Regions from separate parts of the Streptomyces sp. NPDC051133 genome, predicted to be linked through region 1. Evidence: riboswitches for the same ligand, from Rfam matches in the RefSeq annotation. Region 1 holds a riboswitch; the other holds the start of a gene.
What was found. A riboswitch is a leader RNA that binds a small molecule or an ion and turns the genes downstream of it on or off. The one in region 1 is predicted to bind S-adenosylmethionine.

Region 1 (5,039 bases):
GACCTCGCCGGTCTTGGCGGCGCTGTCGGTGGAGGTGGCCGCGTCGCTGTTGCCACCGCAGGCGGCGAGCCCGGTGGCCAGGGAGCCGACGGCGGTCGCCGCGGTGATGCCGCGTATCAGGCTGCGTCGGGTGAAGTGGGAGGCCATGGCCGTTCCTTGTCGCTGGAGGTGATGAGGGTGGCGTGGGGGGAGGTCTGAAGGGTGCGGCGGGTCAGAGGACCTTGCTGAGGAAGTCCCTGGTGCGCTCGTGGCGCGGCTTGTCGAGGACCTCGGAGGGCGGGCCCTGCTCGATGATCTTGCCGCCGTCGATGAAGACGACCCGGTCGGCGATCTCGCGGGCGAAGCCGATCTCGTGGGTGACGATGAGAAGGGTGGTGCCGCTGGTCGCCAGGTCCCTGATGACGGCGAGGACTTCGCCGACCAGTTCGGGGTCGAGGGCGGAGGTGGGCTCGTCGAAGAGGATGACTCCGGGGCGCAGGGCGAGGGCGCGGGCGATGGCGACGCGCTGCTGCTGGCCGCCGGAGAGCTGGCGCGGGTAGGCGCCGGTCTTGTCGGCGAGTCCGACGCGGCCGAGGAGTTCGCGGGCCAGCTCCTGGGCCTCGGGCTTGCCGAGTCTGCCGGTGGCGACCGGGGCGGCGGCCACGTTGTCCAGCACGGTGAGGTGGGGGAACAGGTTGAAGTTCTGGAAGACGAAGCCGATCCGTCCGCGCTGGGTGAGGATGGCGCGCTCGCTCAGCTCCTTCAGCCTCTCGCCCTGCCGCTTCACGCCGATCGGCTCGCCGTTGACGCTGACGTAGCCGATCTCGGGCTTCTCCAGGTGGTTGACGACCCGCAGCAGGGTGGACTTGCCGGAGCCGGACGGGCCGAGAATGACGGTGACCTCGCCGGGGCGGACGGTCAGGTCGACGCCGTCCAGCACCCGGTGGGTGCCGTACCACTTGTGCACGTCGTGGACCTCGACGGTGGCGGCCTCGACGTCCGCCAGGGCCTCGATGGTGTCGGTGGTCATACGGCGGCCTCCCGGCGGATGCGGGCCCGCAGGGAGGTGAGTCCGGTGCGGAGCTTCTGCAGCGGTGTCGGCGGCAGGCTGCGGGTGGCGCCGCGGGCGTAGTACCGCTCGACGTAGAACTGGATGACGGAGACGACGCTGGTCAGGATCAGGTACCAGACGGTGACGACCAGCAGCAGCGGCACGATGTCGCCGGGGTAGGTGGAGCCCATGGTCTGCGCGGAGCCGAACAGGTCGAGCAGGGAGACGTAGAAGACCAGCGAGGTGCCCTTGATCAGGCCGATGAGCTGGTTGACGTAGTTGGGGATGATGGAGCGCAGCGCCTGGGGAAAGACGATTCTGCGGAACTGGTAGCCCTTGGGCAGGCCGAGGGCGGCGGCCGCCTCGTGCTGGCCCTGGTCGACGGAGAGGATGCCGCCGCGCACCACCTCGGCCGCGTAGGCCGCCTCGTTGAGACTGAGGCCGACGACGGCGACGACCATGTCGGTGGCGAGTTTCGACTCGTCGAAGGAGAAGAAGGCCGGCCCGAAGGGGATGCCGACGCTCAAAGTCTTGTACAGGGCACTGAAGTTGTAGAGGAAGATCAGGACCACGATGAGGGGGATGGAGCGGAACGCCCAGACGTAGGTCCAGCTGACCGCGCGCAGCACCGGGCTCTTCGACAGCCGGGCCAGGGCGAGCAGCACACCGCCGATCAGGCCGAGCACCGCGCTGTAGGCGGTGACTTCGAGGGTGATGAGCAGGCCGTCGAGGATGGTGGGGCGCAGGAACCAGTAGCCCCAGCGGTCCCACTGGTAGAAGGGGTTGGAGGCCAGCCCGTGCACGAACTGGGCGACCAGGACCAGGACGACCGCGGTGGCGATCCAGCGTCCGGGGCGCCGCAGCGGCAGAACTCGCTGGGCAGTGAGGGCTTTCGATGGTTGATCGGCGGTCGGCGCCTGGGGGAGGGTGACGGTGGCGCCAGGGGGTTCACTCATGGTGGGCTCCGGCTGGGTGGGTACACCCCGGAAGCGCGGCGGCATGCGGGGGCGCACACGACGGCGAGGTACCGGGGGCGGGGAGGACGACGGCACACCGCACGGGCGGTGTTCATCAGGGAGTGCGGGGGCTGCGGGGAGGTGTCAGCCCCGACAGCGGGCACGGCCCGGTGCGGTACACAGTGCGCTGTTCACGCGGAGCAGATCGACGGCGCGATCGGCGACGAGAGGGTTCGGGTGCGGCTGTACGCAGCCCTGGGAGCGGCGCGTGGCCGTCCTGAGAGCTGCGTACATGGCGTCACCATCACTGTTCCGGCCCTGTGGGCCTCGCGCTTACCGAAACGTCTTCGGTCCGGTCGTCACCTGGGGCACCCCACCGCGGCGCGAGGGTTGCCGGTCAGCCAGCCAGGGCTTGTCGCTGACACTCATGACCGTTCTGGGCCGTAGTTAAGACAATTGCCCGAACGAATGTCAACGCCGGTCCACCAGGTGGAACGGCTAACGGGTGGTGTGGGCCGCCCAGTCCAGGATCCGCACGGCCGCTCCGGCGGCTTCCAGGCCCTGGCAGCGGGCGTGGTGACGGCGCTCGATGCCGTCGAGGTCGAGGTGGCCGCCGAAGGCGGGATGGGCGGCGAGCCGGCGGGCGTAGGCCCACAGGGTCGGATGGTCGGCGATGCGTTGGACGGCGGAGGCGTCGAGGTGGTTGCGGTGGACGGTATCGAGCTGGACCAGGGCGACCCACAACGCGACGTCGGCGGCGGTGACATCGTCGCGGATCAGGTACGTGCGTCCTTCGAGCCAGCGTTCCAGGGCCCCGAGCGTTTCGAGCAGCGTGCCAAGTGCCGCGTCACGTTCCACCGGCTCACCACCGGCCGATCCGGCGTGCTGCGCGGCCTGTTCGATGCCCTGCCCGCACATCCGCTCGACCGCCTCGATCTCCGACTCCGCGCCGCACGGGTAGAGCGAGGGGCGGTCACCGCCGAACCGGCGGTCGAGGTCGCGCATGATGTCCGGGGCATGGGTGCTGACGATCCGCCCGGACCAGTCGTCGCTGAGCACCGGCGCGACGGCCGGACCGGGGTACCGGTGGGCGCTGGCCTCGTACAACGGACGCAGGACTGAGTGGCCGCCCTCGGGGCAGTCGGGGACCGCGGGCAGGAAGGTGGCCGGACAGACGGTGTCCAGGCCGAGCAGGCTGTGGGTGACGGCGATGCGCAGGCCGCCGGAACAGGCGGTCGACAGATGGAGGCGGTAGCGGCCCGGAACGGCGTAGTGGCCGCTGCGCGCATCCCGGCCGATCCGGCCCCGGAAGGCGGGCGCGGGTCGGCCGGAGGCGTGGGCGGCCAGCGGTGTGACAGTCATGACTCTCCCCGGGAGCGGGCGCGGGCGTACGCGCGGCGGAAGCGACGTCGGGTGAGGGAGCGGAGCTCTCCCGTACGCACCGGACGGCACGACACCTGAGGGCGTCTCCGGTGCGGGATGGGCGCGGCTCAGCCCTGGGGGTCGATCGCGCTGCAGACACGCAGCAGATCGATGTGACGGCGGGAGGTCAGAAGAGGCGAACGGCTCACTCGGACGGTGACCGACTCCAAGCGCCTCATATTTTCCCTACCTATTCACTAGGATTCCCTCAGTGAGTGTCGATCCGACCGACATCGGCGTCAAGAGGGCCGTCCCGCATCGCGGACGCCCCGATGGACGGCGGCCCGCCTCGACACGGCCACCGTTCTTCGGGGTCGGTGTCCGGCGTGCTCGGCCGGGTACAGGAGTCTGGGCCTGATCCTGCGACGATCCAGGCCCTGGTCAGTCCGGGTACTCCGGTCCGACCGCAGTGCGCGCGCCGAGCGTCCTTCCCCTGCCCCAGCCGAGCTCACGCCGGTATCCGCCGAGCAGACCGGAGTCCTCGAGCTCTGCCCCATCACGGAAGCGCGAGCCGGGAGCGTCCAGGGGCGCGGGCGGACTCCCGCCGCTCCGGAAAGTGGAAGCGGCGGGAGTCGCGAGCGGGTCAGCCAGGGGAAGCGGGCCGGCCGTGGGCAGCGGTTCAGGCCCGGAAAGCGGGTCAGCCATGGAACTGGTTCGCAGGCACCGGGAGCCCGTAGTGCTCGCGCAGGGTCGTGCCCTCGTACTCCTCACGGAACAACCCCTTGCCGCGCAGGATCGGCAGGACGTGCTCGACGAAGGCCGTCAGGCCCGACGGCAGCGCGGGGGCCATGATGTTGAACCCGTCTGCCGCACCGCCCTCGAACCAGGCGATGATCGTGTCCGCCACCTGCTCGGGTGTGCCCACGAACTCGAAGTGGCCGCGGCCGCCGCCGAGCCGGGAGATGATCTGCCGGACCGTCAGCTGTTCGCGCACCGCGAGATCGACGATCAGGTCGGAACGGCTCTGCGAGCCCTCCAGCTTCGGCCTCGCCAGGATGAACTCCGGTAGCGGCTGGTCGAGTTCGAAGACGGATGGCTTGGTCTCGAACACGGCGGCCAGCTGGCGCAGCCCGTACTCCGGGACGCGCAGCTCGTCGAACTGCCGCGCAAGCGCCTGGGCCTCCTCCTCGGTCGAGCCGATGTACGGGACGATGCCCGGCAGGACGATGACGCCGTCCGGGTCGCGCCCCGCGGCCCTGGTCCGTGCCTTGATGTCGGCGTAGAAGCCGGCCGCACGCTCGTATGTCGTGTGCGCGGTGAAGATCGCCTCGGCGTGCCGTGCCGCGAAGTCCTTGCCGTCCTCCGAGGAGCCGGCCTGGACCAGCAGCGGGTAGCCCTGCGGCGGACGCTCGACGTTGAGCGGGCCGGCCACCTTGAAGTACTTGCCCTCATGGCCGAGCCCGTGCAGCCGTGCGGGGTCGGCGTAGCGTCCGGCGGCCTTGTCCGCGACGACGGCCTCGGACTCCCAGCTGTCCCACAGCGCCTTGGCGACCTTCAGGAACTCGTCGGCGCGGGCGTAGCGCTCGGCGTGGCCGGGGCGGTCGTCGAGGCCGAAGTTGGCCGCCTCGTCCGCCCCTGCCGAGGTGACGATGTTCCAGCCGGCGCGGCCGCCGCTGACGTGGTCGACGGAC
Region 2 (5,039 bases), on a different contig from region 1:
CGGCTCGTCCGACGTCCTGCAGAGACTGGGCGTCAACCTGGACCTGACCCCCCGCCGGGTGGCGGAGGTCGCGGAGGAGGCCGGCATCACCTTCTGCTTCGCCGTGAAGTTCCACCCGGCGCTGCGTCATGTCGGCGCCGCCCGCGGCCAGTTGGGCATCCGGACGGTGTTCAACCTGCTCGGCCCGCTGACCAACCCGGCGAAGGTGCGGGCGCAGGCGGTCGGCGTGGCCGTGGCGCGCGAGGCACCGATCGTCGCCGGGGTCCTCGCCGAGCGGGGCAACTCCTCGCTGGTCTTCCGCGGCGACGACGGCCTGGACGAGCTGACGACGACGTCCACCTCCCGGGTCTGGGTGGTCCGGGACGGCAAGGTCACCGAGGAGTCCTTCGACCCCCGGGACGCCGGGCTCGACCTGGTCCCGGTGGAGGCGCTGCGCGGCGGCGAGCCGGCCCACAACGCGCAGGTCGCCCGCCGCCTGCTGGACGGCGAGCAGGGTCCCGTGCGGGAGGCGGTGCTGCTGAACTCCGCGGCGGCGCTGGTCGCCCTGGATCCGACGGACGCCCCGCTCGCCGACCAGCTCCGTGCGGGCATGGCGAGGGCTGCGGAGTCGATCGACTCGGGCGCGGCGAAGCGGGTGCTGGAGCGCTGGGTGGCCGTCAGCAACGCGTGACGGCGGGCGTCCGCGGAGGCGCGCGGGGCCGTCGGCCCGAGGGGGCGCGGACGCCTTCGGGGCCGTCGGCCCGTGCGGTCGCGGGAGTAGAGTGAAGACGTGGTGCCTCTCCCGCCGCTGCTCCATGTTGGCGCGGCGTCCGGGAGGGCGGACCGCGAGGAGCGAGACATGATCCACTCAGCCGATGTCCGCGAGTGGCGCAACCGCGACGTGATCGACCCCAGGGGCCGCAAGATCGGAGCCCTGGAAGCGGTCTACGTGGACACCGCCACCGACACACCCGCCATGGTGACCGTCCGCACCGGCATGCCGACCCGGCACCGGCTCGTCTTCGTCCCCCTCGACGAGGCGACCCTCGGGCCCGGCTACGTGCAGGTGGCCCATCCACGGGCGCAGGTGCGCAAGGCGCCGTCCATCGGCATGGACGACGTCCTGCCGGTCGAGCGGGAACACGAGATCTTCGAACACTACGACAGGCCCTACGAGGCCGGCGCCGACCAGGGACGCCGTCTGGCGCGAGGCTGACCGGCCCGGCCGGAGGATGTGGTCACCCATGGTGCTCTTCCTGCTCCTGATCATCGTGGCGATCATTCTGGGACTCATCGGCGTGGCGGCGCACGGGCTGTTCTTCCTGCTGATCATCGGCGCGGTGGTCCTCGTCGCCGACCTGGTGCTGTTCGGCGTGCGCTGGTCGCGGCGCTCGCGCCGGCACCACCTGGTCCGGTGAGGGCGGCGCCGGGCGCGCGTCCCGCGATCCGGACACGAGTTGCGGGCCGGTGATCGGTTCGCGTACGTTCCTGTCCAGGTCATGAGTGACAGTCATGAGGCCCCGGCCGACTGTCCGGCAACCCTCCGTCCGTGGCGGGGTGCCCCGGGTGAAGACCAGGTCGTGGGCAGCGAGGTCCACGGCAAGCGCGGACCCCTCGCGCGCTTCTCAGAGCGCGGGACCAGGGGTCCTGGTCGTTCGAGGGAGCCTTCCGTGAGCAAGCGAATGCGATAGGGCCGCAGAGCCCCGCCTCCGCGTTTCCCTTTTCTTCTTCTCCGCGTTCTTCTCCGCGCTCGAGCCCCGTCCGCTCGCGCGGCGATGTCACCTCGCCTCACGGGAGTTCACCCATGTCCGTCTTCACCCCTGCCGCCGACCGGTCCGTCCGTGCCCCGCTGTCCGTCCTGGGCCGGGACGTCACCGTCCCGCTCGTCACCGGCGGCGAGGTCACCTACGCCGCGCTCGACTACGCGGCCAGCGCCCCCGCCCTGCAGCGCGTCTGGGACGACGTCGCCGCCTACGCGCCGTACTACGGCAGCGTGCACCGCGGCGCCGGCTACCTCTCCCAGCTCTCCACCGACCTGTTCGAGAACGCCCGCAGGACGGTCGCCGACTTCCTCGGCTGCCGCGCCGACGACCAGGTGATCTTCACCCGGTCCACCACCGACTCCCTCAACCTGCTGGCCCGCGCCCTCCCCGCCGACTGCCAGGTCTTCGTCTTCGAGACCGAGCACCACGCCTCCCTGCTGCCCTGGCAGGACGCCCGCGTGACCTACCTCGACGCCCCGAGCACCCCGGGGCAGGCCGTGGCGACCCTGGAGCGGGCCCTCGCCGGCCGTGACCTGTACGGCCCGGCCCTGGTGTGCGTCACCGGCGCCTCCAACGTCACCGGTGAGCTGTGGCCGGTGCGGGAACTGGCCGCCGCCGCGCACGCGCACGGCGCCCGGATCGTCCTGGACGCCGCCCAGCTCGCCCCCCACCACCCCGTGGACATCCGTGACCTGGACGTCGACTGGGTCGCCCTCTCCGGCCACAAGCTGTACGCACCCTTCGGCTCCGGGGTGCTGGCCGGCCGCGCCGACTGGCTGCGCGCGGCCGAGCCGTACCTCGCGGGCGGCGGCGCCAGCCGCAAGGTCACCCGGCGCACCGACGGGGGAGTGGACGTGGAGTGGCACGACAGCGCCGCCCGCCACGAGGCCGGCTCGCCGAACGTGATCGGCGCCTACTCCATCGCCTCGGCCTGCAAGGCCCTCACCGACGCCGGCTGGGACGGCCTGGTCGCCCGTGAGCAGCAGCTGATCGCCCGGGTCCGCGAGGGCCTGGCCGAGGTCCCCCAGGTCCGGATCCTCTCCCTCTTCGGCGACGACGCCCCGCGCGTCGGCGTCATCTCCTTCGTCGTCGAGGGCTGGAACAGCTCCCACTTCGCCGCCGCGCTCTCCGCCGAGTACGGCATCGGCGTCCGCGACGGCCTCTTCTGCGCCCACCCGCTGGTCCGCACGCTGCTCGGCACCGACCCCCAGACCCAGGGCGAGTGCGGCGCCCCCGAGGCGGCGCCCGGCGAGAAGTCCCTGAACGCCATCCGGGTCAGCTTCGGTGCGGGCACCCCCGACGAGCACGTCGAGCGCTTCGTGACCGCCGTCCGGGAACTGGTGACCCAGGGCGCGAAGTGGACGTACCGCACGGAGGACGGCCGCTGCGTGCCGGCGGTGTGACGGCTGGGCGAAGCACGGCGGACGGTGCCGCATACACTCCCCCTGGCAGCAGCTGACCCGGGGGGAGCACCACGTGCACGCGCTGCGCGCAACCGACCCACGACACGTCGGCCCGTACGAGGTCCTCGGCAGACTCGGCGCCGGCGGCATGGGCGAGGTCTACCTCGCCGAGTCGCGCACCGGCCTCCGGCTCGCGGTGAAGGTCGTACGGACCGAGCACGCCGAGGACCGCACCTTCCGTGCCCGGTTCCGCCACGAGGTGCGTGCCGCGCAGACCGTCGGCGGCGCCGGCACCTTCGCGGCCCGCGTGGCGGACGCCGACACGGAGGCCGAACGGCCCTGGATGGCCACGGAGTTCGTGCCCGGTCCGAATCTGCGCGACGCCGTCCTGGACCACGGCGCGCTGCCGGGGCGCGCGGTCCGGGTGCTCGCCGCCGCGCTCGGTGAGGCGCTCGCCGCCATCCACGCGGGCGGCCTGGTCCACCGCGACCTGAAGCCGTCCAACATCCTGCTCGGCCCGGACGGGCCCCGCGTCATCGACTTCGGGATCGTGCGGGCCCTGGAGGCGACCGCGCTGACCCGCACCGGAGCCGTCGTCGGCTCGGTCGGCTACGTCTCGCCCGAGCAGATCCGCAACGGCGGCCAGGTCGGGCCGCCGAGCGACGTCTTCTCCCTCGGCGCGGTCCTCGCCTACGCGGCGGCCGGCCGCGAGCCCTTCGGCGAGGGCCAGGACTCGGTGATCCTGCTGCGCATCCTCACCCGCGACCTCGACCTGTCCGGCGTACCGGACGACATACGCCCGCTGGTGGCGGCCTGTCTGCACGAGGACCCGCTGAAGCGCCCGCTGCCGGCGGAGGTGGTGGCGAGCGCCGGCTTCACCCCGCAGACCCTGCGCGGCGCGGTCCGTCCGGGCTGGTACGGCCCCGCGGCCCGGCCGCAGCCGGCCCCGGACCCCCGCCCGAGCGGCGTCGAGTACCTCGCGCCCGCCCTCGCCCCTGAGCCGGAGACGCCCGCACCCCCGCCCGCCACACCCGTCACACGCATCACCGCTCTCTCCCGCCACCTCGGCCCGATAGCCCCCGGCCGGCGCCGGCTGCTGAAGGCGCTGGGCGGCGGAGCCGTGGTCGTGGCCGGTGCGGGAGCCGGCGACTGGATCTGGCGGCACCTGACGACCACGTCGGAGGGCGGGAGCGGCGGCTCGTCCCCGCAGGAGCGGCTGGGGAGCGTTCACGGCGTCGAGGACACCGGCCGCTCCGCCGTGCTGCGCTGGCAGTACGACGTCGGCGGCATCGGCGGTCTGGACGGCCCCTGCTGCGCGCTGTCCCCGGACGGCTCCGCCGTCTACGTCGGGACCTCGGACGGCGTGCTGCACGCCGTCTCCCGCGACGGCTCCCGGCGCTGGAAGGTCCGGCTCGGCGACGACGTGAACACGCCGGTGGCGACCCGGCACGGGGTGTACTGCGTGGTCGGCTTCCACGCCGACGACGTCCGCCGGCTGACCGCCGTGGACCTGTCGGGCAGCCCGCGGTGGACGCACGAGCTCGGCGTGCAGGCGTACGACGTCCCGGTCCTGCTCGGCGACGACGTGCTCGTCTCCGTCGGCGGCACGGACGCGGGCGGGCTGCGGCGCTACGCGGCCGACGGCAGCACCCCGTGGACCGTGACGACCCCGGGCGGGCCCACGGGCGTCCCCGTCGTCGCGGGCGGCGCGATCTACACGGGCAGCTACGGCGACATGCTGCTGGCGCTGGACGCGCGGGACGGCACCCGCAGGTGGTCGGTGGCCGGGGGTGCCGACGTGACGGTCGCCGCCCTGGCGGGCACCACCCTGTTCACCGAGTCCGCGACCCTGCGGCAGGGGTTCCGCACGAAGGACGGCCGGCGGCTGTGGCGC

Region 2: another riboswitch for S-adenosylmethionine. It lies ahead of AB0N17_RS42870 (aminotransferase class V-fold PLP-dependent enzyme); the one in region 1 lies ahead of AB0N17_RS22425 (amino acid ABC transporter permease).

The regions. Positions count from the first base shown of each region.
Region 1 is NZ_JBFBBK010000021.1:80,978-86,016, reverse strand. Features, by position in the region: gene AB0N17_RS22435 (transporter substrate-binding domain-containing protein) at 1-147, opposite strand, end outside; gene AB0N17_RS22430 (amino acid ABC transporter ATP-binding protein) at 212-1,009, opposite strand; gene AB0N17_RS22425 (amino acid ABC transporter permease) at 1,006-1,986, opposite strand; SAM riboswitch class IV at 2,311-2,419, opposite strand; gene AB0N17_RS22420 (glutathione S-transferase C-terminal domain-containing protein) at 2,485-3,348, opposite strand; gene AB0N17_RS22415 (putative leader peptide) at 3,477-3,587, opposite strand; gene AB0N17_RS22410 (LLM class flavin-dependent oxidoreductase) at 4,046-5,039, opposite strand, start outside.
Region 2 is NZ_JBFBBK010000085.1:7,572-12,610, forward strand. Features, by position in the region: gene trpD (anthranilate phosphoribosyltransferase) at 1-670, shown strand, start outside; gene AB0N17_RS42860 (PRC-barrel domain-containing protein) at 839-1,195, shown strand; gene AB0N17_RS42865 (hypothetical protein) at 1,224-1,397, shown strand; SAM riboswitch class IV at 1,475-1,591, shown strand; gene AB0N17_RS42870 (aminotransferase class V-fold PLP-dependent enzyme) at 1,784-3,145, shown strand; gene AB0N17_RS42875 (PQQ-binding-like beta-propeller repeat protein) at 3,219-5,039, shown strand, end outside.